Regions from separate parts of the Psychrobacillus sp. FSL K6-1415 genome, predicted to be linked through region 1. Evidence: predicted binding sites of a transcription regulator. Region 1 holds the regulator's gene; each other region holds the start of a gene.
The links. Region 1 encodes CtsR, which represses protease genes until heat stress. Its sites were predicted from a motif close to ATGGTCAATAAAGGTCAAACA; they were not measured.
Positions count from the first base shown of each region.

Region 2: MKY60_RS08050 (ATP-dependent Clp protease ATP-binding subunit) is a predicted target of CtsR. The motif match lies at 4,789-4,809, and genes of this name have one in related genera.
Region 3: MKY60_RS05315 (ATP-dependent Clp protease ATP-binding subunit) is a predicted target of CtsR. The motif match lies at 2,594-2,614, and genes of this name have one in related genera.

Region 1 covers NZ_JBBOOQ010000001.1:4,110,911-4,118,312, reverse strand. Annotated here, with positions in the region: gene MKY60_RS20320 (mandelate racemase/muconate lactonizing enzyme family protein) at 1-1,069, shown strand, start outside; gene MKY60_RS20315 (C40 family peptidase) at 1,081-2,004, shown strand; gene MKY60_RS20310 (ABC transporter ATP-binding protein) at 2,016-2,975, shown strand; gene rsgA (ribosome small subunit-dependent GTPase A) at 3,725-4,732, shown strand; gene MKY60_RS20300 (GNAT family N-acetyltransferase) at 4,753-5,214, shown strand; gene MKY60_RS20295 (CtsR family transcriptional regulator) at 5,374-5,847, shown strand; gene MKY60_RS20290 (UvrB/UvrC motif-containing protein) at 5,865-6,410, shown strand; gene MKY60_RS20285 (protein arginine kinase) at 6,400-7,402, shown strand, end outside.
Region 2 covers NZ_JBBOOQ010000001.1:1,728,587-1,735,988, reverse strand. Annotated here, with positions in the region: gene fur (ferric iron uptake transcriptional regulator) at 1-263, opposite strand, end outside; gene MKY60_RS08065 (hypothetical protein) at 349-816, opposite strand; gene MKY60_RS08060 (NUDIX hydrolase) at 867-1,415, opposite strand; gene MKY60_RS08055 (aldo/keto reductase) at 1,504-2,406, shown strand; gene MKY60_RS08050 (ATP-dependent Clp protease ATP-binding subunit) at 2,603-4,726, opposite strand; gene MKY60_RS08045 (DUF3886 domain-containing protein) at 4,958-5,221, opposite strand; gene MKY60_RS08040 (acetyl-CoA C-acetyltransferase) at 5,230-6,411, opposite strand; gene MKY60_RS08035 (hydroxymethylglutaryl-CoA lyase) at 6,518-7,402, shown strand, end outside.
Region 3 covers NZ_JBBOOQ010000001.1:1,148,024-1,155,425, reverse strand. Annotated here, with positions in the region: gene MKY60_RS05320 (YjzD family protein) at 3-191, shown strand; gene MKY60_RS05315 (ATP-dependent Clp protease ATP-binding subunit) at 434-2,569, opposite strand; gene MKY60_RS05310 (Crp/Fnr family transcriptional regulator) at 2,753-3,448, shown strand; gene MKY60_RS05305 (metal-sulfur cluster assembly factor) at 3,633-3,953, opposite strand; gene MKY60_RS05300 (prolyl oligopeptidase family serine peptidase) at 4,195-4,953, opposite strand; gene MKY60_RS05295 (Cof-type HAD-IIB family hydrolase) at 5,085-5,897, shown strand; gene MKY60_RS05290 (DegV family protein) at 5,920-6,771, shown strand; gene MKY60_RS05285 (DUF3231 family protein) at 6,923-7,402, shown strand, end outside.

The DNA.
Region 1 (7,402 bases):
GATTGAGACATTTGATGTGGCAATTCCTCTCACCAAACCTTTCAAAACTGCTCTACGAACAGTGACAACGGCTTACTCAGTGTATGTGACTATTGTGACGAGTGATGGATTAGTTGGTTATGGAGAGGCTCCACCAACACATGTAATCACTGGAGAATCAATGGATAGTATCCGCTACGCTATTAACGAAGTAATAGCACCCCAGTTAATAGGTTTGAATATTTTACAAAGTGAACAAGTATTTCAGAAACTAAACACAGCCTTAGTAAGAAATACGAGTGCTAAAGCAGCTGTAGACATGGCTATTCACGACATACTTGCTAGGTATGCGGGTCTTCCTTTATATCAATTTCTAGGTGGATATCGGGATACGATTGAAACGGATTTTACGGTTAGTGTGAATGACCCGGCCGAGATGGCCGATGATGCGGAACAGTATATAAAGGATGGATTTAAAGTTCTAAAGGTCAAGGTAGGTATTGGTGATATAAAAGATGATATCGAACGAATTCATGCTATTCGAAAACGTGTGGGAATGACTCCAAAGTTAAGACTCGATGCTAACCAAGGATGGAATGCAAAAGAGGCGGTAAAAGCAATTAGTTTAATGGAAGATGCAGGTCTATCAATCGAATTTGTAGAGCAACCAGTCCCTGCTTGGGATCTAGAGGGCTTAAAGTATGTTACTGATCATACTTATACTCCAATTATGGCCGATGAGAGTGTTTTTTCCGTGCAGGACGCTAAACAAGTTCTAAAAATAAGAGCTGCTGATTTGATAAACATAAAGCTAATGAAATCTGGGGGGATTTATCACGGAAAAAAAATAAATGCACTTGCAGAGGCGAATGGTGTGGGGTGTATGGTAGGGAGCATGATTGAAACGAAATTAGGCATCACAGCTGCAGCTCATTTTGCCGCTAGTCAGCCGAATATTCGATATTTCGATTTTGACGCACCGTTGATGCTGGATAATGATTTAATAGTCGGTGGAGTTATCTATGAAAAAAGTAAAATGTCGTTTTCTAATGAACTAGGATTAGGAATAACACATGTAAATTTGGATTAGGAGGCCAAAAGATGCCAGTTGAAACGAAAGAATGGGTTTGCGCTGTAAAGGTTGGAACAATTTGGACTGAACCTAATTCTGCAAGAGAGATAGATAATCCAGGAATATCAAATCCTGTGTTATTGGTGGAATGGCTTGAGGCACTACCATACAAAGAAAGATTAGCGTTATGTAATGAAAATCGTGTGCAAACACAGCTTCTTTACGGAGAGCCATTGTTTCTGGAGGAGATAGAAGGGGAATGGGCAAAGGTTGTTGCTATTTGGCAGCCCTCTAAAAAAGATAATCGCGGTTATCCAGGATGGATTCCACTGTCACAAATAAAGCCGGCTGGACAAGTGAATAACAAAGGAATTGTAAGAGTTTCGTCTGCAAAAGCACAGCTATGGGACTTACAGCATAACCCTTTGCTCGTTTTACCGTTTAATACTATTCTACCGATAATATCAGAGGGGGAAGTATTTTATACGGTTCATACTCCACATGGCAAAGCGCTATTATCGAAAGGCCAAGCTCAATTTGCACTATCTTTGATGCAGCTTCCTAAGAAGTCTGCAGAAGAGGCAGTTGCTCTAGGGGAAAAGTATTTAGACTTGCCTTACCTTTGGGGTGGGATGTCCCCATATGGTTATGATTGTTCCGGTTTTTCCTATAATATGATGAAGGCTTGTGGGTATATAATTCCACGGGATGCAAGTGACCAGGCAAAAATGGGAGAAGAAATTCCTATACACAATCCTTCTCTTTGGAAAAAGGGAGATTTAATATTCTTCGCAAATGATGAAGGTACTGGAAGCGTTAGACATGTTGGTTTTTATTATGGGAATGGACAACTTTTGCATTCTCATTCAACTGGGAAAACAGTAGAAATTTTAGTATTAGCAGAATCTAAGTTAGAAAAGGAAATTTGTGCAGTTAGAAGATATGCCGTTTAGGGGGGAATCACATGACGGAAAAAGTTCTATTATCTGTTCAAGATTTGAAGCGTCATTTTGACATTGGGAGCGGGGAGACGTTAAAAGCAGTCGATGGGATAAGTTTTGATATAGTCAAAGGAGAAACATTTGGTTTAGTTGGAGAATCGGGTTGTGGTAAATCGACAGCAGGTCGAACTATTTTAGGGTTATACAATAGAACAGAGGGAAAAGTTCTGTTTGAAGATAAAAATGTGCATGAGATGAGTAGCAAAGAAAGAACAGGATACTTGAAAAAGATGCAAATGATCTTCCAGGATCCTTATGCATCCTTAAATCCACGTTCCACTGTGTTTGAAATTATTGCAGAACCAATGGAAATACATAAACTATATAAAAAAGAAGAGTTAAAGTCTAGAGTGTATGAGTTACTAGAGGATGTCGGACTAAACAAAGACCATGCTAATCGCTATCCTCATGAATTTTCTGGAGGGCAACGACAACGAATTGGCATAGCTCGTGCTCTTGCATTAGATCCAGAGTTTATAATCGCGGATGAGCCAATTTCAGCGTTGGATGTGTCGGTACAAGCACAAGTAGTGAAGTTGCTCCAGCGGCTACAAAAAGAAAAAAATCTAACTTATTTGTTTATCGCACATGATTTATCGATGGTCAAGTACATCTCTGACCGAATTGGGGTCATGTACCTGGGGCATATGGTAGAACTAACTACAAGTAACCAATTGTATGATGAGCCACTACACCCCTATACACAGGCATTGTTATCCGCGATTCCGATTCCAGACCCTGATATAGAGGAATCACGGGAACGTATACTATTGCAAGGAGAGCTTCCGAGTCCTATCAATCCACCTTCTGGTTGCGTGTTCCGTACAAGATGTGCACACGCTATGTCTATTTGTACAGACAAAAGACCGGTTTGGAAGGAGCAGGAAGCAGGGCATTTTGTGGCATGTCATCTTTATAATTAAATGGCTTCTTTACACCAAGTGTTGGAAGTAGAAATCATTTTTATTGAAGATTTGTTCATTTGTGTAAGGGCACTTAAAGCTTCTATATCTGCATTTTTCTATTCAGGTAGAGGCTAGATTTTTTGTTGATTTCTACTCGTTCAGTTGTCTTAAGGTGGATAGGGTCTGTATATGACCTTGCATATTCATTGTGTTTAATAGAATTTTTTTATTCTAATTAATGATTAATTACTACTCGCTTTATTGATTGCAGTGGAATGCGGCGACTCCAGCGGGATAAGCGAGAAAGTCGAGACTCCACAGGGAGCGTTTATAGGAACGAAGGCTAAGTATTAAAATGCGTATGTCGACAATTTATAATTAGCATCATACTGGCCCAAGGAGGCTCGGCCTCGCCCGCGGAAAGCGTCCGCATGAAACGAAAATCAGCAGTATTATTAAAGTCCTTTATTCAAAATAGCAAGTTGCATAATTATATGTTGACAGATTGCTAATACTTGTAGTATTCTGAAAATAACTTAAAGAAAGGAGTGAGGCATTATGGCAAATCTATATACGTATCCACGAATCAGTAAGTTCATGATGTCCCACTCTGTATGTCTCTAACCAGATACATGCTTCTTTACTAATGACCGGGAAACCATGACTGCTGATTTGTGCAGTCATGGTTTTTTTATACGGAAAATTAGGAGGAAGTAAAATTGAATTTAATCGAACAATATGGATGGAATAATAATTGGGAAGAAAAAATGACAGGTAGTGGAATCGCAGGTCGCGTTTTACTGGAACATAAAAATTTATATAGAGTTATGACCAATGAAGGAGAGTTACTAAGTTCACTTTCCGGGAAATTTAAGTTTGAGCATAATAGGGAAGCATTTCCGGCAGTTGGAGACTGGGTAGTGCTTGATCAGATGCCTGGTGAGGAAAAAGGAATCATTCATGAAGTGCTTCCTCGCAGCTCGCAGTTCTCTAGGAAAATGGCGGGATTGACTACGGAAATTCAATTAATCGCTGTAAACGTTGATTTTGTATTTTTGGTTATGTCACTTAATCATGACTTCAATGTCCGTAGACTAGAGAGATACCTATTGGCGGCATGGGATTCAGGGGCGACGCCGGTTGTGGTGTTAACGAAAAAAGATACCTGTGAAGACCTAGAATATTATATTAAAGAAGTTGAGGCTATTGCATTTGGTGTAGATATATTTGCAGTGAGTAGTGTTACAGGAGAGGGTATTGATCTTCTGGGGAATCTGTTGGCTGCACATAAAACTGGCGCACTTTTAGGATCTTCAGGAGTAGGGAAATCCTCTTTGATTAACGCATTATCAGGTGTAGAAGTAATGGCTGTAAATGATATAAGGACAGATGATAGTAAAGGGCGCCATACGACTACACATAGAGAACTGACGCTGTTACCACAAGGGGGCTTATTAATTGATACACCTGGTATGAGGGAGTTTCAGCTTTGGGATACGAGTGAAGGAGTTAGTGCTAGCTTTCAGGACATCGAAGACCTAGCGTTAGCGTGTCGCTTCCGTGATTGCCAGCATGTAAAAGAGCCGGGCTGTGCAATTCAAGAGGCTATTTACAATGGTACGCTCAAACGAGAACGATACAAAAGTTATGTAAAACTAATGAGAGAGCTTGCACATATCGATCGTAAAAACGATGCAATAGCTAAAAAAGCTGAAACGAATAAATGGAAGCAAATAGCGAAGTCCCAACGAAATAATTATAAAAAGAAAATCTGATTATAGATAGGTGATAACGAATGATTCAATTAGTCAATCACAATGATGAAAAAGTCGCTGAGAGTATTCTATCAATTCAACTACCAGCATATAAAGTTGAAGCTGATTTAATAGGATTCGATGGAATACCACAGCTTTTAGATACAGTAGAAAATATAAAAAGTTCTAAAGAACAATTTCTCGGGAAGTTGGATGGCTCGAAATTAGTAGGTTTTCTTTCTTATGAAGGTACAGAGGAACTAATTGACATTTGTAGGCTTGTAGTAGATCCTAATCATTTTCGAAAAGGAATTGCATCAGAGTTATTAAGTTATCTATTAAACGTCTATGGAAATGAAAAAAAGATAGTTGTATCAACTGGTGCAAAAAATACACCAGCAATCACATTATATGAAAGACATAATTTTACAAAATTAGTGGATGTCGAAATAGAACCCGATTTCTTTATTACTCAACTAACGTATGAACGAAAAAAGATTTAATGAATAGGAATATTCATATTAATATATCCTAAACTACAAACGACTGTTTGTAGTTTTTTTCTTTTTTCAGGGCAAATCGTATCAATTGCACATGCGAAAAATTCTCGTTATAATATAGTCAAAGTTAGTCAAAGTCAGTTTGTGAGAAGAGGTGAGAAGATGAAAAATATATCTGACATAATTGAAGGGTATTTAAAGGCTATTATAGAAGAAGGAAGTAAGGAACAAATTGAAATTAAGCGAAGTGAAATTGCAGAAAAGTTTCAGTGTGTTCCATCTCAAATAAATTATGTTATCAATACAAGGTTTACCCAAGATCGAGGATACTTAGTAGAAAGTAAACGAGGTGGAGGGGGATATATTCGAATCCTCCGCGTTCGAGCTCATACGAAAGCTGATTTAATAGAGCATATTATACAGACACTAGAAAACGGGGCTTCTGAATCCGTTACCGAAGATATTGTTTTCCGGTTAATCGATGAGGATGTTATATCTAAACGTGAAGCTAAACTTATTTTAGCAGCTTTAAACCGAACGACTTTAGCAATTCCGCTTCCTGCGAGAGATGAACTACGATCACGTATACTATGTGCCATGTTATTAACGTTAAAATATGAAAAAAGTGAAAAATGAACGGGGTGTGTTGAAAGGTGATTTGTGAAAATTGTAAGCAAAGACCAGCTAAAGTAACGGTTACGCAAGTGCATAACGGTGAACACTTTGAAAGACATTATTGTGAGGTCTGTGCAAATAGCCTCCACCCGTTTTATGTAGAGTATAAACAAGATCCGTTATCTCTACATCAGCTATTATCGAATTGGTTTGGTCAAACAGAACAGCAGCCAATGCAACAAAAACAACCTAAAAATATGATCGTATGCGATGAATGCGGTTGGTCGATACAGCATTTTTTAGATGAAGGGAAATTTGGTTGTGCAAATTGCTATAACAGTTTCCGCAAGCAGTTGCCTAATGTATTTAAGAGACTACATAACGGCAATACAACGCATATTGGAAAGGCTCCAGGTGCGCTTGGGGAGAAAATTGCTATTAAAAAACGAATAGAAGCAATTCGTTCTCAAATGAAAGACGCGATTGACACTGAAAGTTTTGAGGAAGCCGCAAAGTTAAGGGATGAAGCGAGAGATTTGGAAAGTCAGCTTTCTACAGGAGGTGACCAAACTGATGTCAATTGAACGTTTTTTAGACAACTCAATTTCTAGTTGGATGGCGGGAGAGGGTAAGCATTCGGATATTGTTATGAGTACAAGAATTCGCTTAGCAAGAAATCTGAATGGCTATCGTTTTCCTTTAGCATTTACAGAAGATGAGGCGCATAAAATTGACCAATCTGTTTCCTCCACTTTGTTGGACGCAAGTGACGAATTACAGATGCAATTTTCTTCCATCCATATAAAGGATGTATCTGAACTAAGTCGTCAGGTGTTAGTAGAAAAACATTTAATCAGTCCAAAGCTTGCTAACTCGCCAATGACTGGCTCTGTTTTATTGTCAAATGATGAATCCGTTAGTGTGATGGTCAACGAAGAGGATCATATTCGTATACAATGTCTTTTTCCAGGGCTTCAAATTCAAGAGGCCTATGCTCAGGCAGATATGTTAGATCGTGTTTTAGATAAGGAATTACCATATGCTTTTGACGAGCAGTTTGGATATTTAACAAGCTGCCCTACCAATACAGGTACTGGTTTACGTGCATCTGTAATGATGCATTTACCCGCATTAACGATGACGAAGCAAATGAATAGAATCGTCACTATCATTTCAAGACTAGGAATGGTTGTAAGAGGAATCTACGGAGAAGGTAGTGAAGCGCTCGGTAATGTATACCAAGTGTCCAACCAAACCACACTTGGTAAGTCAGAAGAGGACATACTTGCTGATCTTCAGAGTATTACCGAACAAATTATTCAAAAAGAAAGAGAAGCACGGGATGCACTTCTAAAGCATTCGGCCAATACACTAGAAGACCGACTATATCGATCTTTAGGAACTTTATCATTTGCCCGTATTATGGCGACAGATGAAGCGGCAAGATGCCTATCGGATGTGCGATTAGGGATAGATATAGGACTCATTGAAGATGTGGATGTGACTATATTGAATGAATGTATGGTGTTTATGCAACCAGGATTTCTACAAAAATATGCAGGTACTTCATTGAACA
Region 2 (7,402 bases), 2.4 Mb from region 1:
TGTCTTAAATCATAGCGAGATACGCCATCACCGAATTGAATTTTATCTACCACATTCAATTCGTTTAATAACTCAAGCGTTCTATAAACTGTTGCAAGTCCTATATCAGGTGATATTTCTCTAACTAGTAAAAATACATCTTCTGCACTTAAATGATCTTCTTCATTTTCAAGCAAAACTCGGACCGTCGCTTCTCGCTGCGGCGTCAGTTTATAGCTCGCACCAGATAATTGTTTTTTTATACGATCAATACGGCTTTCCATATGACGCCTCCTTAACTGAATCCATTATACCAATAATTGAATTCTCATTACAAGAGATTCACATAATAATAACTATTAATAAAAACTAATTATTAAATAATATAAATGGTATTAAGATGGATTCTATAATTATAACAATTATATAAAAGGATAGCGAAAAAATATTAATACGATTTGCTAAAGCTAATAACAAGACACAATACACTAGCTGAAATGGAAACCACCAAAACACATAAGGAAAAGTAGATTCCTGTGTTTGTAGTATATAACTCGAACAATATCCATAGAATGTAATCTTAAATGCACAAATAACTAAAATTAGCTTTCGTAAAAAAGGATGCTGATAAAACAAAAAAAACACAATGGCAAACATGAGGTGAGGAAAAATCGTTTCTAAAAAAGTAGGCTGTTCTATTAATAGAACGCGTGCATCCAAGAGATTAATAATCCATTGCTGCTGTTCTGCCGTACTTTTTTCAAATAATACTAAACCTCCGATAAAACTAACAACGAGTACACATAATGAGATGAAAATAGTATAAGTCTGGTTCAAATTGGAACACCCCCCTATCTACTTTCATCATATGCTTGTACTATCTTAAATCATGCTTCTTTAAAATAATCTTTCAACCAAATATATGCAAAGGCAGTTTTAGCATCATAGATTTGTTGCTTTTTTACCATTTCTTCCATCTCGGAAAGACTCACATGTAGTAATTCTACAAACTCATCTTCGTCCAAGCCTACTGGTTGCTCCAGCTTTTCAATATTCTCTGCAAAATATAGATGTATAATCTCATCAGCAAACCCTGGTGATGTGGCAAATGATTGAATGTATTGAAGTTTGTCCGTCGTATAGCCCGTCTCTTCTTCCAATTCACGCAGCGCAGTTATTTCGGGAACTTCATCAATCTCTATTTTTCCAGCGGGAATTTCAATAATTGATCGTTCTAAAGCTTTTCTATATTGTTCCACTAAAATTATTTTCATATCTTTTGTAACGGCTATGACCGCTACAGCACCAGGGTGTTTAACAATCTCTCTATTACTAGTTTTGCCATTTGGTAGTTCTACTTCATCTATCTGAAGAGATATTATTCTTCCTTTATATTTAACCTCAGATTGAATTGTTTTTTCTTCAAATTTTTTCATAACGAATCGTCCTCTCGTTTCTAGTGTTTCACTTTAGTTGAATCTATCTATTTGACATTGTACCATGTAGAAAAGGACGTGATGAAACTTGAAGAAAAGACAATTAGGTAAAAGTGATATATACGTATCTGAAATCGGACTAGGATGCATGTCACTTCCATCAGATCAAAAAGAAGCGGATAACATTATTCAAGTAGCACTAGAAAATGGTATTAATTATTTTGATACAGCAGATCTTTATAATAAAGGCGAAAATGAAAAGATTGTTGGTAATGCCCTTAAGAGCAATCGACAAAATGTTATATTAGCTACGAAGGTTGGAAATCGACTCAATAATTCTGGAGACGGTTGGTCATGGGATCCAACTAAGGAATGGATAACAGATGCAGTTCATGCCTCTTTAAAGCGACTTCAAACGGATTATATAGATGTATATCAGCTACATGGGGGCACGATGGAAGACAATGTAGACGAGGTTATAGACACAATGGAATCTCTTCAAAAAGAAGGGTTAATTCGTGAATATGGTATATCCTCTATTCGCCCAAATGTCATAGACCGATTTTTACGCAAAAGTAATGCCGTCTCTGTTATGATGCAATATAGCCTACTAGACAGAAGACCCGAAGAGTGGTTCTCCTTGCTAGAAGACCATCAAGCTTCACTGTTCACGCGAGGAACAGTTGCAAAAGGTTTACTTACAGCAGATGGTCTTAATCGTGCAATTAAAACAAAAGAATATCTTAGCTACACGCAGAAAGACTTAGTTGATACTATCGAAAAATTACAAATATTAGAAGCTCCGATTGCTTCTATTGCACTTCAATTCGTGTTACAAAGAAAAGTGACAGGTTCTCTGATCATTGGAGCTAGTAACTCGGAACAATTACTTGAATCGATCGAAGCTTATAAACAGCAAGTGCCAGACACCATTCTATTAAAAGCAACGGAAATAACAAAGCAAGAGTTGTATATGGAGCATAGAGTTTAAAGAAACCTTCATAATTAGGGAAGTGCTGATACAGGAATATCGCGGTTCGAGGGATCATGATAGCTTCCTATGATATGAAATTTTTAAGCCATGCTAAACGATGTAATATAGTAAGATATAAAGCCTAATACATCCTACTCTAGTAGTTACACGAAAAAACACCCCCTGAATAGTTTTCAGGGGGTGTTAAACATTTTTATACTTTGCGAACAACAATTTCATCATCCATAACATCTACATGGACCTTTTTAATCATTTCTTCCTCTAAAATAAGATCTGTTAATGGATCTTCAATTTTGTCTTGAATCACTCTGCGAAGCGGTCGAGCACCGAACCGTTTATCGTAACCTAATTTGACCAAGGTTAGTTTTGCTTCCGACGAAATCGTCATATCAATATTATTATCTGAAATTGTTACTAGTAAATCTCCAAGCATCAAGTCTACGATTTTTAGTAAATTTTCTTCTGTCAGTTCATTGAATGCGACAATAGCATCGAAACGGTTGAGAAATTCTGGTTTGAAATAAGCCCCTAGCATTTCAAGCATATTGATGGATTCATGTGCTGGTTGATTGAATCCTACACTTACTTTTTTGTCGCCTGTTCCAGCATTACTCGTCATTATTATGACCGTATCCTTGAAACTGACTGTACGGCCATGCGAATCCGTTAATCGACCATCTTCCATTATTTGCAGGAACATATTTTGTACGTCAGAATGTGCCTTTTCAATTTCATCCAACAATAAGATGGAATAAGGATTACGGCGAACATGTTCTGTCAGTTGACCTGCTTCCTCATGGCCTATATAACCTGGAGGAGAACCAATAATTTTAGACACCGAATGTTTCTCCATATATTCACTCATATCAAGACGAATTAACGTATCACGTGAACCAAATAATTCCTCTGCCAGCACTTTTGTAATCTCTGTCTTACCGACACCTGTTGGACCGACAAATAAGAAAGAACCAATAGGTCGATTTTTAGATTTTAGCCCTGCACGACTTCGACGGATCGCTTTGGCAATTTTATCGACCGCATCTTCTTGGCCAATTACTTTTTCACTAAGATTTTCTGCGATTCCTTTCATTTTTGCCTGTTCTGCAGATTGTAGTTTTGTCACAGGAATTCCAGTTTTTTCCTCTACTATTAATTCGATATCTGCTACCGTAACTTTTACTCGAGGTGTGTCCTCATTTTGTTTCAATTGCTCCAATTGTTTCCGCAACTGGATTTCCTCAAAGCGTAAATTTGCTGCTCTCTCGTAGTCTTCTTTTTCTGCGGCTTGATCTTTTTGCTGAATGACTTCGTTAAGACGTGTTTCGATTGACTCCGAATATGCTGACGTATGTGTCAGATTTAATCTTGCCCCCACTTCATCCATCAAGTCGATTGCTTTGTCTGGTAAAAATCTATCTTGAATATACCGTTGTGATAAATTAACAAAAGCATGGATCGTGTCTTCTGGATAGTGTACTTCATGGAATTTTTCATACCGATCCTTGATACCATTTAGAATGTGAATCGTATCTTCTGTAGATGATTCCTTTACAATAATTGGTTGAAAACGACGCTCAAGTGCAGCGTCTTTTTCAATTTGACGATATTCACTCAACGTCGTTGCACCAATAAGTTGCATTTCTCCACGCGCTAAAGCAGGCTTCAAAATATTACCGGCATCCATTTTTGACCCTTCAGCCGTGCCTGCCCCAACTAGTAAGTGAATTTCATCAACAAATAAAATCACGTCTTTCCGTGTTTGAAGTTCCTCGATTAATTGTTTCATTCGTTCTTCGAATTGCCCTCGAATACCGGTGTTCGTTACGAGTGAAGCGACATCTAATAAGTACACTTGTTTGTTCATTAATTTCACAGGTACATCGCCTTCATGGATTTTTACTGCAAGTCCTTCGGCAATGGCAGTTTTACCAACACCTGGTTCCCCAATTAGAACGGGATTATTTTTATTTCTTCGATTTAACGTTTCGATGACACGTTTTACTTCTTGATCACGTCCAATTACCGGATCAATCCGCCCATCTTTAGCATCGTTGGATAGGTTTTTACCAAGTTGATCTAACAAACTATTGCCATGAGATTCTTCAAAATGTTTCGTTTGTGTTCGTGCCTGTTGGCTCCCATTCGATTGGAAAAAATGTTCTGCATTATCACCAAATGACGGTATTTTTCCTGCAGTCAATTGTCCTTGAATATCTTGAAAACATATGTGGCATAAGTTCATTTGCATTCCTTGATGATTCAACTGCACTTTCAGGCTCATCGTTGCATCATTTTTACTACAATGTTGACACTTCATATTTATTTCCTCCTATATTTAACTATTTGACTTTGACTATATTTAACCTTTGAGATTAGTATACACTGACCTTTTTTGACTTTCAAATAAGATGCTTAGCTTTTGAATCTATTTTGCTGACTCTTATCAGACAGAGTTGTTTCGCTAAAAACTATGTAATGAATATAATTATCAATCAAAAAAACAGTTTAGCAATCCATTTATTGGATTACTAAACTGTTTCTAATTCACCTAAAACTTAGAGCCACCAAAGCCATATTCATCTAGTAGTTCTTCAAACGATTTGTTTTTTTCTTTTTCTTTCTTTTCGAAAGCGAGTTGTGCTTGTCTTTCTTCCTCTTTCTCCTGTTCAGCAGTTACTAATTGTTTCTTCGTTTCTTTAAGTTTTGCTAGAACGTCAGAAGAAAGTTGGTCAGACAATGAATTCCCTTCATCCAATTGCTTAGCAGGCTTTACCTGTTGTTGTCTTTGTTTTTTCTTAGCCAATATGTTCACCTTCTTTATTAACGTTTAACTATGGTTGCAACTCCTTGGCCACCACCGATACAAAGTGTTGCTAGACCGGTTTTCGCATCTCTCCTCTTCATTTCATGAAGTAAGGTAACGAAGATGCGTGCACCACTAGCCCCAATTGGATGACCTAATGCAATCGCTCCACCATTTACATTTAGTATATCATGATTAAAGGATAGCTCTCTATCAACAGCAATCGATTGTGCTGCAAAAGCTTCATTTGCTTCGATTAAATCGATATCCGCTAATGATAATTGAGATTTGTTTAATACTTTTTTTACTGCTTCCACAGGTCCAATCCCCATAATGCTAGGATCCACTCCTGCAGATGCATTTGCTACCACTGTAGCTAGTGGTTGAAGACCAAGTTCATCCGCTTTTGCTTTTGACATCACCACTACAGCAGCTGCTCCATCATTAATCCCTGAAGCATTACCCGCAGTTACAGAACCGTCTTTTTTAAATGCTGGACGAAGCCCCGCTAATTTTTCCTCCGTAGAACCTTTCTTTGGATACTCATCCTGAGAAAAGATTACTGGATCCCCTTTTCTTTGAGGAATTTCCACAGACACGATTTCATTTGAAAACTTACCTTCTTCTATTGCTTTAGCTGCTCTGCTCTGCGACCGTGCAGAAAATTTATCTTGTTCTTCTCTAGTAATATTATATTGATCACATAGGTTTTCAGCGGTTACCCCCATATGGTAATCATTAAAAGCACACCATAGCCCATCTGAAATCATGCTATCTACTACCTTTTGATCGCCCATACGGAAGCCATCTCTAGCGTTTTTCAACAAATAAGGAGATTGACTCATGTTTTCCATTCCACCTGCAACAATAATATCTGCATCTCCTGCAATTATAGCTTGAGTAGCAAGATGAATTGCTTTTAAGCCAGACCCACATACTTTATTAATAGTCAGAGCAGAAACTGATTGTGGTAAACCAGCCTGAATAGACGCCTGTCTAGCCGGATTTTGTCCTAAACCTGCTTGAAGGACATTCCCCATAATTACTTCGTCCACAGCATCTTTAGAAACCCCTGCTTTTTCTAATGCCTTTTCAATTACAATAGCACCTAGTTTAGTAGCTGGCACATCTTTCAAAGCCCCTTGAAACGAACCAATTGCAGTTCTAACTGCGCTTACGATTACAACTTCATTTGTCACGTGATTTCCTCCTTGTTTCCCCTGTATTAAACAAACTTCTACAAAGCAAAATTTAAATTTGCTTGTTTAACCATCCTTTCTTTACAATAAAGAGGGAGGGATGATTATGTTTAGTTTACCAAATAAAGTGACAATTATCGAGGTAGGTCCAAGAGATGGCTTACAAAATGAAAAAAACGAGGTGCCGACAGAAGTAAAATTAGCCTTTATCGAAAAACTGCAACTTGCAGGAATAGAGGAAATGGAATTGACTTCTTTCGTATCACCAAAATGGGTACCACAAATGAAAGATGCCAATGAAATAGTCACCCAAGTTAAAAAGTTGGGTAGACAACTCGTATTAACACCTAATCATAAGGGCGTTGAAATAGCCAAACAATCCGGTGCACAGAATTTCGCCGTTTTTGTTGGGGTTTCAAACAGTTTTAATAAAAAAAATATTAATAAAACTACGACAGAAAGTATGGATGAACTCAAGCCTATTGTGGGAAAACTATTACAAGAAGGTCATTTTGTTCGTGCCTGTATATCCACTGCATTTTATTGTCCATATGAAGGAAAAGTAGATTCATCGGACACGCTTGCATTATGTAAGGAATTTGTTTCATGGGGTGTAAACGAACTTAGCGTAGCTGACACTATTGGAATGGCTAATCCTCGGGAAAGCTATGAATTATTCGACTCACTAAAGAAGGAATTCCCTGCTACACTAATAACTGCTCATTTTCACGATACTAGAAAAATGGGAATAGCCAATATTCTTGCTAGCCTACAAGCAGGAATTGATCGATTTGATACATCAGCTGGTGGTCTAGGCGGCTGCCCTTTTGCACCTGGTGCTACAGGAAATGTAGCAACCGAGGATGTTGTGAATATGCTACATCAAATGGGCATTGGGACGAATATAAATCTCGACTCATTGCTTAAGGCAGTAGAAGTGGTTGAACCGTATGTGTCCAGGCAGATAGACACGGGAATGTATAATCTATTT
Region 3 (7,402 bases), 3.0 Mb from region 1:
ACATGCAATATATAATGACATTTGTCTGGTCAGTACTTTTAGTTTCTATGTTAAATTACGTAGTAAGTTCCGTTCAAAACGTTGAGTTTGTATTCATGAATGGTATTATCATGTCCATTCCAGTTGCAATTATGGTTTTAATCATTGCTGCAATCATTCCAAACGAACCAGTAGCTAAAGCACATCACTAAAAAACAGCCTTCCTACTTGGGAGGCTGTTTTTTTTATATCCCTAAAATTCCTGTGGATTTTGCATGTCCATTTTTATATGAAAGCGATTATAAGCTATTCAAGATAGAAACGCTCATATACACGAGAGGGATCATCGGCTATACGAGAAAGCTTGGTGCTAAAGCATATTTTCTTTTCATCAAAAAACCATAGATAAACCACAATTTATTTATAGGTGAGTTATCTATGGTATATTTTCCAATTAGCTCTCAATCGATATTTTTAGTTTATCTTCTTCCATTTTAGCCACTATTTTGCTGCCGGGAAGGACGGTACCTCCAATTAGAAGTTTGGCCACTGCTGTTTCTAAATAACGTTGGATGTAACGCTTTAATGGTCTCGCTCCAAATGCAGCATCTGTTCCTTCTTCAACAATCCACTGTGTCACTGAGCTATCCACCTGTAACTCAATTTCTTGTTGCTGTAATCGTTTTTGAAGTTGTTTCACGTATTTTTCCGTAATTTGAATAAAGTGGTGAGTTGTCAATGAGTGGAACATAATGATGTCATCTAATCGGTTTAATAATTCCGGTTTAAAATGCTCACGTAATGCACTCATAACAAGGTTTTCTTCTTGTTCAGAGACTTCCCCAGTTGTATTCGCTAAATATACTGAACCAATATTGGAAGTCAAAATAACAATGGTATTCGTAAAGTTAACAATTCTTCCTTGGCTATCTGTAATTCTACCATCGTCCATCAATTGCAATAAAATATTAGCAACATCTGGATGCGCTTTTTCTATTTCATCTAGCAACACTACTGAGTATGGATTTCTTCGTACAGCTTCGGTTAATTGGCCACCTTCCTCATAACCTATATATCCTGGCGGTGCGCCAACTAAACGGGAAACACTATGTTTTTCCATGTATTCAGACATATCAATACGGATAAAGTGCTCCTCAGAATCAAACAAGTTAGCTGCTAGTGATTTAGCAAGTTCCGTTTTTCCAACACCAGTAGGTCCTAAGAATAGAAAAGAGCCAATTGGTTTATTTGGATCCTTAATACCCGCTCTTGCACGCCACACAGCTTCTGTAACTAATTGAACTGCTTGGTCTTGTCCCACTACGCGCTCTCCTAGTGTTTCTTTCAGCCTTAAAAGTTTTTCTCTTTCGCCCTCAACAAGTTTCGTAACAGGAATTCCCGTCCATCTGGATACGATTGAGGCAATTTCTTCTGCCGTTACTTCTTCGCGCAGTAACCGTGTTTCTGAATCTTCATTGATTTGATTTTCATATACTTGAAGTTCTTTTTCTAATGTAGGAATTTTCCCGTGACGAAGCTCAGCAGCTTTGTTTAAGTCGTATTGGTTTTCAGCTTCTTCTAATTCTCGACGATAGCGATCCAGTACTTCTCGTTTTTGCTGTATTACTTGAATGGCTTCTTTTTCTAATTGCCATTTATTTCGCATTTCACTAGTCGAAGCCTCTAGTTCTTTCAAATCTTTACGCAGTTGTTCTAGTCTTTTCTTACTTGCATCATCTTTTTCTTTCATTAATGCTTGTTCTTCAATTTGAAGCTGCATCATTTTTCTTGTAACTTCATCGAGTTCCTGTGGCATTGAATCGATTTCTGTTCGAATCATTGCACATGCCTCATCGACTAAGTCGATTGCTTTATCAGGTAAAAACCTTTCTGTAATATAGCGATTAGAAAGCTCGGCTGCTGCAACGATTGCTCGATCATGTATACGCACACCATGATGTAGCTCAAAGCGTTCTTTAAGTCCACGTAAAATAGATACTGTATCTTCTATTGAAGGTTCTCTTACCATTACTTGCTGAAAGCGTCTTTCTAAAGCTGGATCTTTTTCAATATACATTCGATATTCATCAAGTGTCGTAGCTCCAATACAATGTAGCTCACCTCGTGCTAGCATTGGTTTAAGCATATTCCCAGCATCCATTGCACCATCAGATTTTCCAGCACCAACTATTGTGTGAATTTCATCGATAAACAAAATAATTTGTCCTTCACTATCTTTCACTTGCTTTAATACCGCTTGAAGACGTTCTTCAAATTCCCCTCGATATTTTGCACCGGCGATTAAGGAACTCATATCAAGCTCAAAGATTTCCTTCTCTTTCAATCCTTCTGGTACATCTTTACGCACAATTCGCTGTGCCAAACCTTCTACAATAGCTGTTTTCCCTACCCCTGGTTCTCCAATTAGTACAGGATTATTTTTCGTTTTTCTTGAAAGGATACGAATAACATCTCTAATTTCTTGATCGCGACCAATAACAGGATCCATTTTCCCCTCTTTAATTGCAGTTACTAGATTTCTACCGTACGTTTCTAAAGGACTTTTTTCATCTTGTTGTTTCATTTGCATATGCAAACCTCTCCTTATGAAATTAGTTTGACCTTCTTTGACTATTATAAGTATAAGTCCTTAATAATAACTTTGTAAAGAAATATGGCCAATAGTATTTCTCTAATATATCTTCTAAATATGCTATTATATAAGAAAGTGCACATGAAAACGAATGTGAATGAAGGAAAGGAAGTAATATTTATGAATGAACATAGCTCCAATTCACAGGGTATACATGCACTGTTCGAACAATTTGGAACCAACTTAAAAGTAGATAAGGATCGTCCTGTTTTCTTAGAAGGTGAAAGTGCAGAAGATGTCTACCTCATCAAAACAGGTACAGTACGCATTAGTAAGGATACTGAGAGCGGTAAGATGTTGACTTTACGAATTACAGGAAATAATACATTTATCGGAGAAACATCTATTTTCTGCGAAACTATTTATCATTCTGTCTCAGCTAATGCGATAGAAACAACTCAATTATTAGTATTACCACGCACAACGTTGGAAAAATACTTATCAGATTGTTCGTCTCTCATGATGGAATGGATTCAAGTAATGCAAATGCATAGTTTGAAAAACGAGACTCGCTTTAGAGACTTGTTGCTTCATGGGAAAAAGGGTGCTTTATTATCCACATTAATACGATTAACAAATACTTATGGGATCAAACGGGAGGATGGAAGCATTCTCATTGACTATGCTATGACCAATCAGGAGTTAGCCAACTTCTGTGCGACAAGTAGAGAGGTCGTAAACCGAATTTTAAATGATCTAAAGAAAAAAGATGTGCTATCTTTAGACAAGGGAATGATTACGATTCATGATTTACAGTTTTTACGAACGGAAGTAGAATGTGATAACTGCCCACTTCATATTTGTCGGATTGACTAGTATACGAAGCTGCTGAAATATTTCAGTGGCTTTTTTTATTGGTAAGATTTTATTTGGTTGAGTTCGGAATGGGTTGGGTTTACTTCAAGTTGCTGTGGGAGGTAATCAGTTTAGATTTAGTTGAACTCCATATTAAAAGTCGAATCTTGGATGATTCGACTTTTAATATATACTGTATATTTTATTACCTTACCCCAAGAGCTATTTTAGCGTAGCGGGACATATTGTCTTTTGACCATGGTGGGTTGAAGACAATATTTACATCTGTATCTTTTACTTCAGGTAGTTCACCAAGAGCAGTTTTTACTTGATCGACAATCTGTGGACCCATTGGGCATCCGATGGATGTTAATGTCATTGTAACTTTTGCAATATCTTCATCTGCTAATTGTACATCATATACTAAACCTAAATTGACAATATCAATACCTAGTTCAGGGTCGATAACATTCTCAAGAGCGGCCATCATACTATCCTTCATATCTTGCTCTGTATCTTGACTCATTTTGAAAACCTCCTCTATTCTATTCCGGTTTAACAGGCGGAAATACTACCACCTCAACTTTTCAAAAGAAAATCAGAGGAAATGGTGATAATAAACAGCCTGTAATTCGCCGATTGGTTCGGACCAACAAGATGTTGGTCACTCAGGAATTGCCTGAGTTCTTTTTTCCATTAATGGGGATGAAAAAATTCCCAATAATAGAAGTTTCACTTTATATCTTAATCATATCAAACTCGTCAGTTTATGCCAAACTGTTTGCAAGCCACTGCATAGAAGTTAGCATTCCTTTTCGTGATACTGCATGTCCTGCGGATTTTTCATTCATTAGGACTATATTCTGTTTATCATATTGTTTTCTGAGAGCGGCAATGAATTGGGAAGTTGGTTCATATGGTACAACAGGATCCTTTTCTCCATGCCAGAAAAATAGTGGTGTTTCAATAAGGTTATCCGAATGAATTGATGCATCAAAATTCGATAAGGTGTCGAACATATTCTTCTTCTCTTCTGCATTTAATGGTACTTTGAATCCTTTTTGCTCTACCGATGCAATTTGCGCTTTGGCAAGTTCTACATAACCAGGTGTTCCCATCATAATAGCAGCAGCATCAATCCAAGGATATGCCGTTAAACAACCTAAAGTAGTAATCCCACCCATAGAAGTTCCACCGATACCAATTTTTTGTCCGTTGAAATAGCCACGCTTTTCTAATTCATGCTTAATATGTCCAACTTCTTCAATGGAAGTTAAAACAATTTCCCAAAAACGTAAGCTGATTTCTACATCATCTAATTTCTCGTCTCGTTCTCCATGCAAATGTGCATCTGGTAGAATGACACGACAACCTTGTTGAACAAGCTGATATGCATAATGTAGGTTATGCTCTTTTCCACTTTCAAATCCGTGTAAAAAGATGACAATTGAAGCATCTTTTTTTGTATCTTCTTTATAAATATGTAATAAAGGAATGTTTCCCCATGCCTCGGTTGTTACTATCATTTATATCCCACCTTTCTTCTATTATTATTCTACCAAAGTAATCTAGAGAGTACAAAGAGGCTGATTTTACATTTTGACGTTATTCGTTGAAAACGATACACTTTAACATAAGATAGAAGGGAGTTTTTTTAATGAAACAGCATTTAATCGTGTTAGATTTAGATGGAACTTTATTGACCGATGAAAAAGTAATTTCAGCAAAAACTAAAAACATACTTCAACAGGCAAAAAATGAGGGACATGAAGTTATGATTGCCACTGGTAGACCATATAGATCCAGTGAAATGTATTATAAAGAACTTGGTTTAAGTACACCAATTGTTAACTTTAATGGTGCATTTGTTCATCATCCTAGAAATTCTTCGTGGAAAACTTTACATACTCCGATTGATTTAAAAGTTGTAAAGCAAGTAGTAGAGGCTGTAGAAAGTTATTCCATCAAAAATATGCTAGCTGAGGTACTTGATGATGTGTATTTACATTATCACGATGAAAAAATACTTTCTGCATTTTCATTAGGAAATCCACAGGTTACAACTGGAGACTTAAAGTCTCTTTTGAAAACTGACCCTACAAGTTTACTAATCCATGCCGAAGAAGATTCAGTTGATTTAGTTCGTCAGCATTTAAGAGATGTACATGCGGAAGTAATTGACCATCGTCGTTGGGGTGCCCCATGGGATGTCATTGAGATTGTAAAGCATGGTTTAAATAAAGCCGTTGGATTATCACATGTATCCGAGTATTTGAATATTCCACAAGAACGTATTATTGCATTTGGTGATGAAGATAATGATTTAGAAATGATTGAGTATGCTGGTGTTGGGGTAGCAATGGGAAATGCTATAAGGCCCCTTAAAACTATCGCCAACGAAGTTACTTTATCAAATAACGAAGATGGTATTGCAGAATTATTAATAGAAAGATTAAACTTAACTAAATAATAGAGATACAGGAGGATGGGAAATGAGAATATTTGCTGATAGCGCTACAGATTTACCAAGAGAATTTTTTGAAGATAACAACGTTCTATTAGCTCCACTTAGAGTTCATATTGATGAAGATGAGTATGAAGACATTATTGGTATTGATTCATCTGAAGTTTACGCAGCAATACGGGCAGGAAAGCATCCAAAAACTTCACAAGTTTCACCAGAATTATTTTTACGACTATTTGAGGATCTTGCTAAATCTGGAGAAGAAGGATTATATATAGCCTTTTCGTCGGCTCTATCCGGAACCTATAGTACGGCTATGATGATGCGCGAACAATTATTAGAATCGTACCCAGATCTGAAACTAACGATCATCGATTCACAATGTGCATCACTCGGATATGGTTTAGTATTAAAAGAAGCAGTTAAATTACGTGATGCAGGAATGGACAATGCTCAAATTATTGAAAAAGTACGTTTCCATGCAGAGCATATGGAGCATTTATTCACCGTAGAAGATTTAGATTACCTAGCACGCGGTGGGAGAGTTTCTAAAGCAAGTGCATTTGTTGGTGGATTACTTAATATTAAACCACTTCTTCATGTGGAGGACGGCAAGCTAGTCCCTCTAGAAAAAATTCGCGGACGCAAAAAAGTTTTGAAGCGAATGATTGATATGATGGACGAACGTGGTGATACGATTAGTGAACAGTCAATCGCCCTTTGCCATAGTGATGATGAACCTACAGCACTAGATTTAAAACAAATGATCGAGGATAGATTTCATCCGAAGAGTATTGAAATACATTCCATTGGTTCAACTGTAGGAGCACATGTCGGTCCCGGAACAATGGGTTTATTCTTTTTAAATAAATTATCATAAGAAATGCGAAAGCGCATATGTTTATTTATAAATTGAGGTCTATATTATATGTAGATCCTCTTTTTTTATTGAATGAATACTTTCTCATAAGCTCCACATACTACCATTTACATGGATAATTTCTGTGAAAATGAAAGCAAGGAGTGAAATAATGGGTATCTTAAGTGGAAATCCTAAGGAAGAACCTCTGCATTATGGTGAAGTATTTGCTATTTGGACAAATTTAATAATGAATAACGGGCTAATTGCTGCATACCAGACCTTTTATAATCATGCTGGTGATGACGAGTTGAAAGGGTTAATTGAAGAGTGCGTTAAATCTATGGAAGAAGAAAATAAACAAATTGAGAAAATACTTAAGGTAAATGCTGTTGGATTACCACCCGCCCCTCCTGCTCGACCAGATGCTCGTCTTGAAGATATTCCGGTTGGAGCACGATTTAATGATCCAGAAATTGGCGCAGCATTGGCTAAAGATTCAGCAGCTGGTTTAGTAGCTTGTAGTAAAGTCATGGGTGAAAGTATACGTGAAGATATCGCTATGCTCTATGGCCAGTTCCATACTGCTAAAGTACAGATTGGTGCCAAAATACTTCGCTTAAACAAAAGTAAGGGCTGGTTAGTACCACCT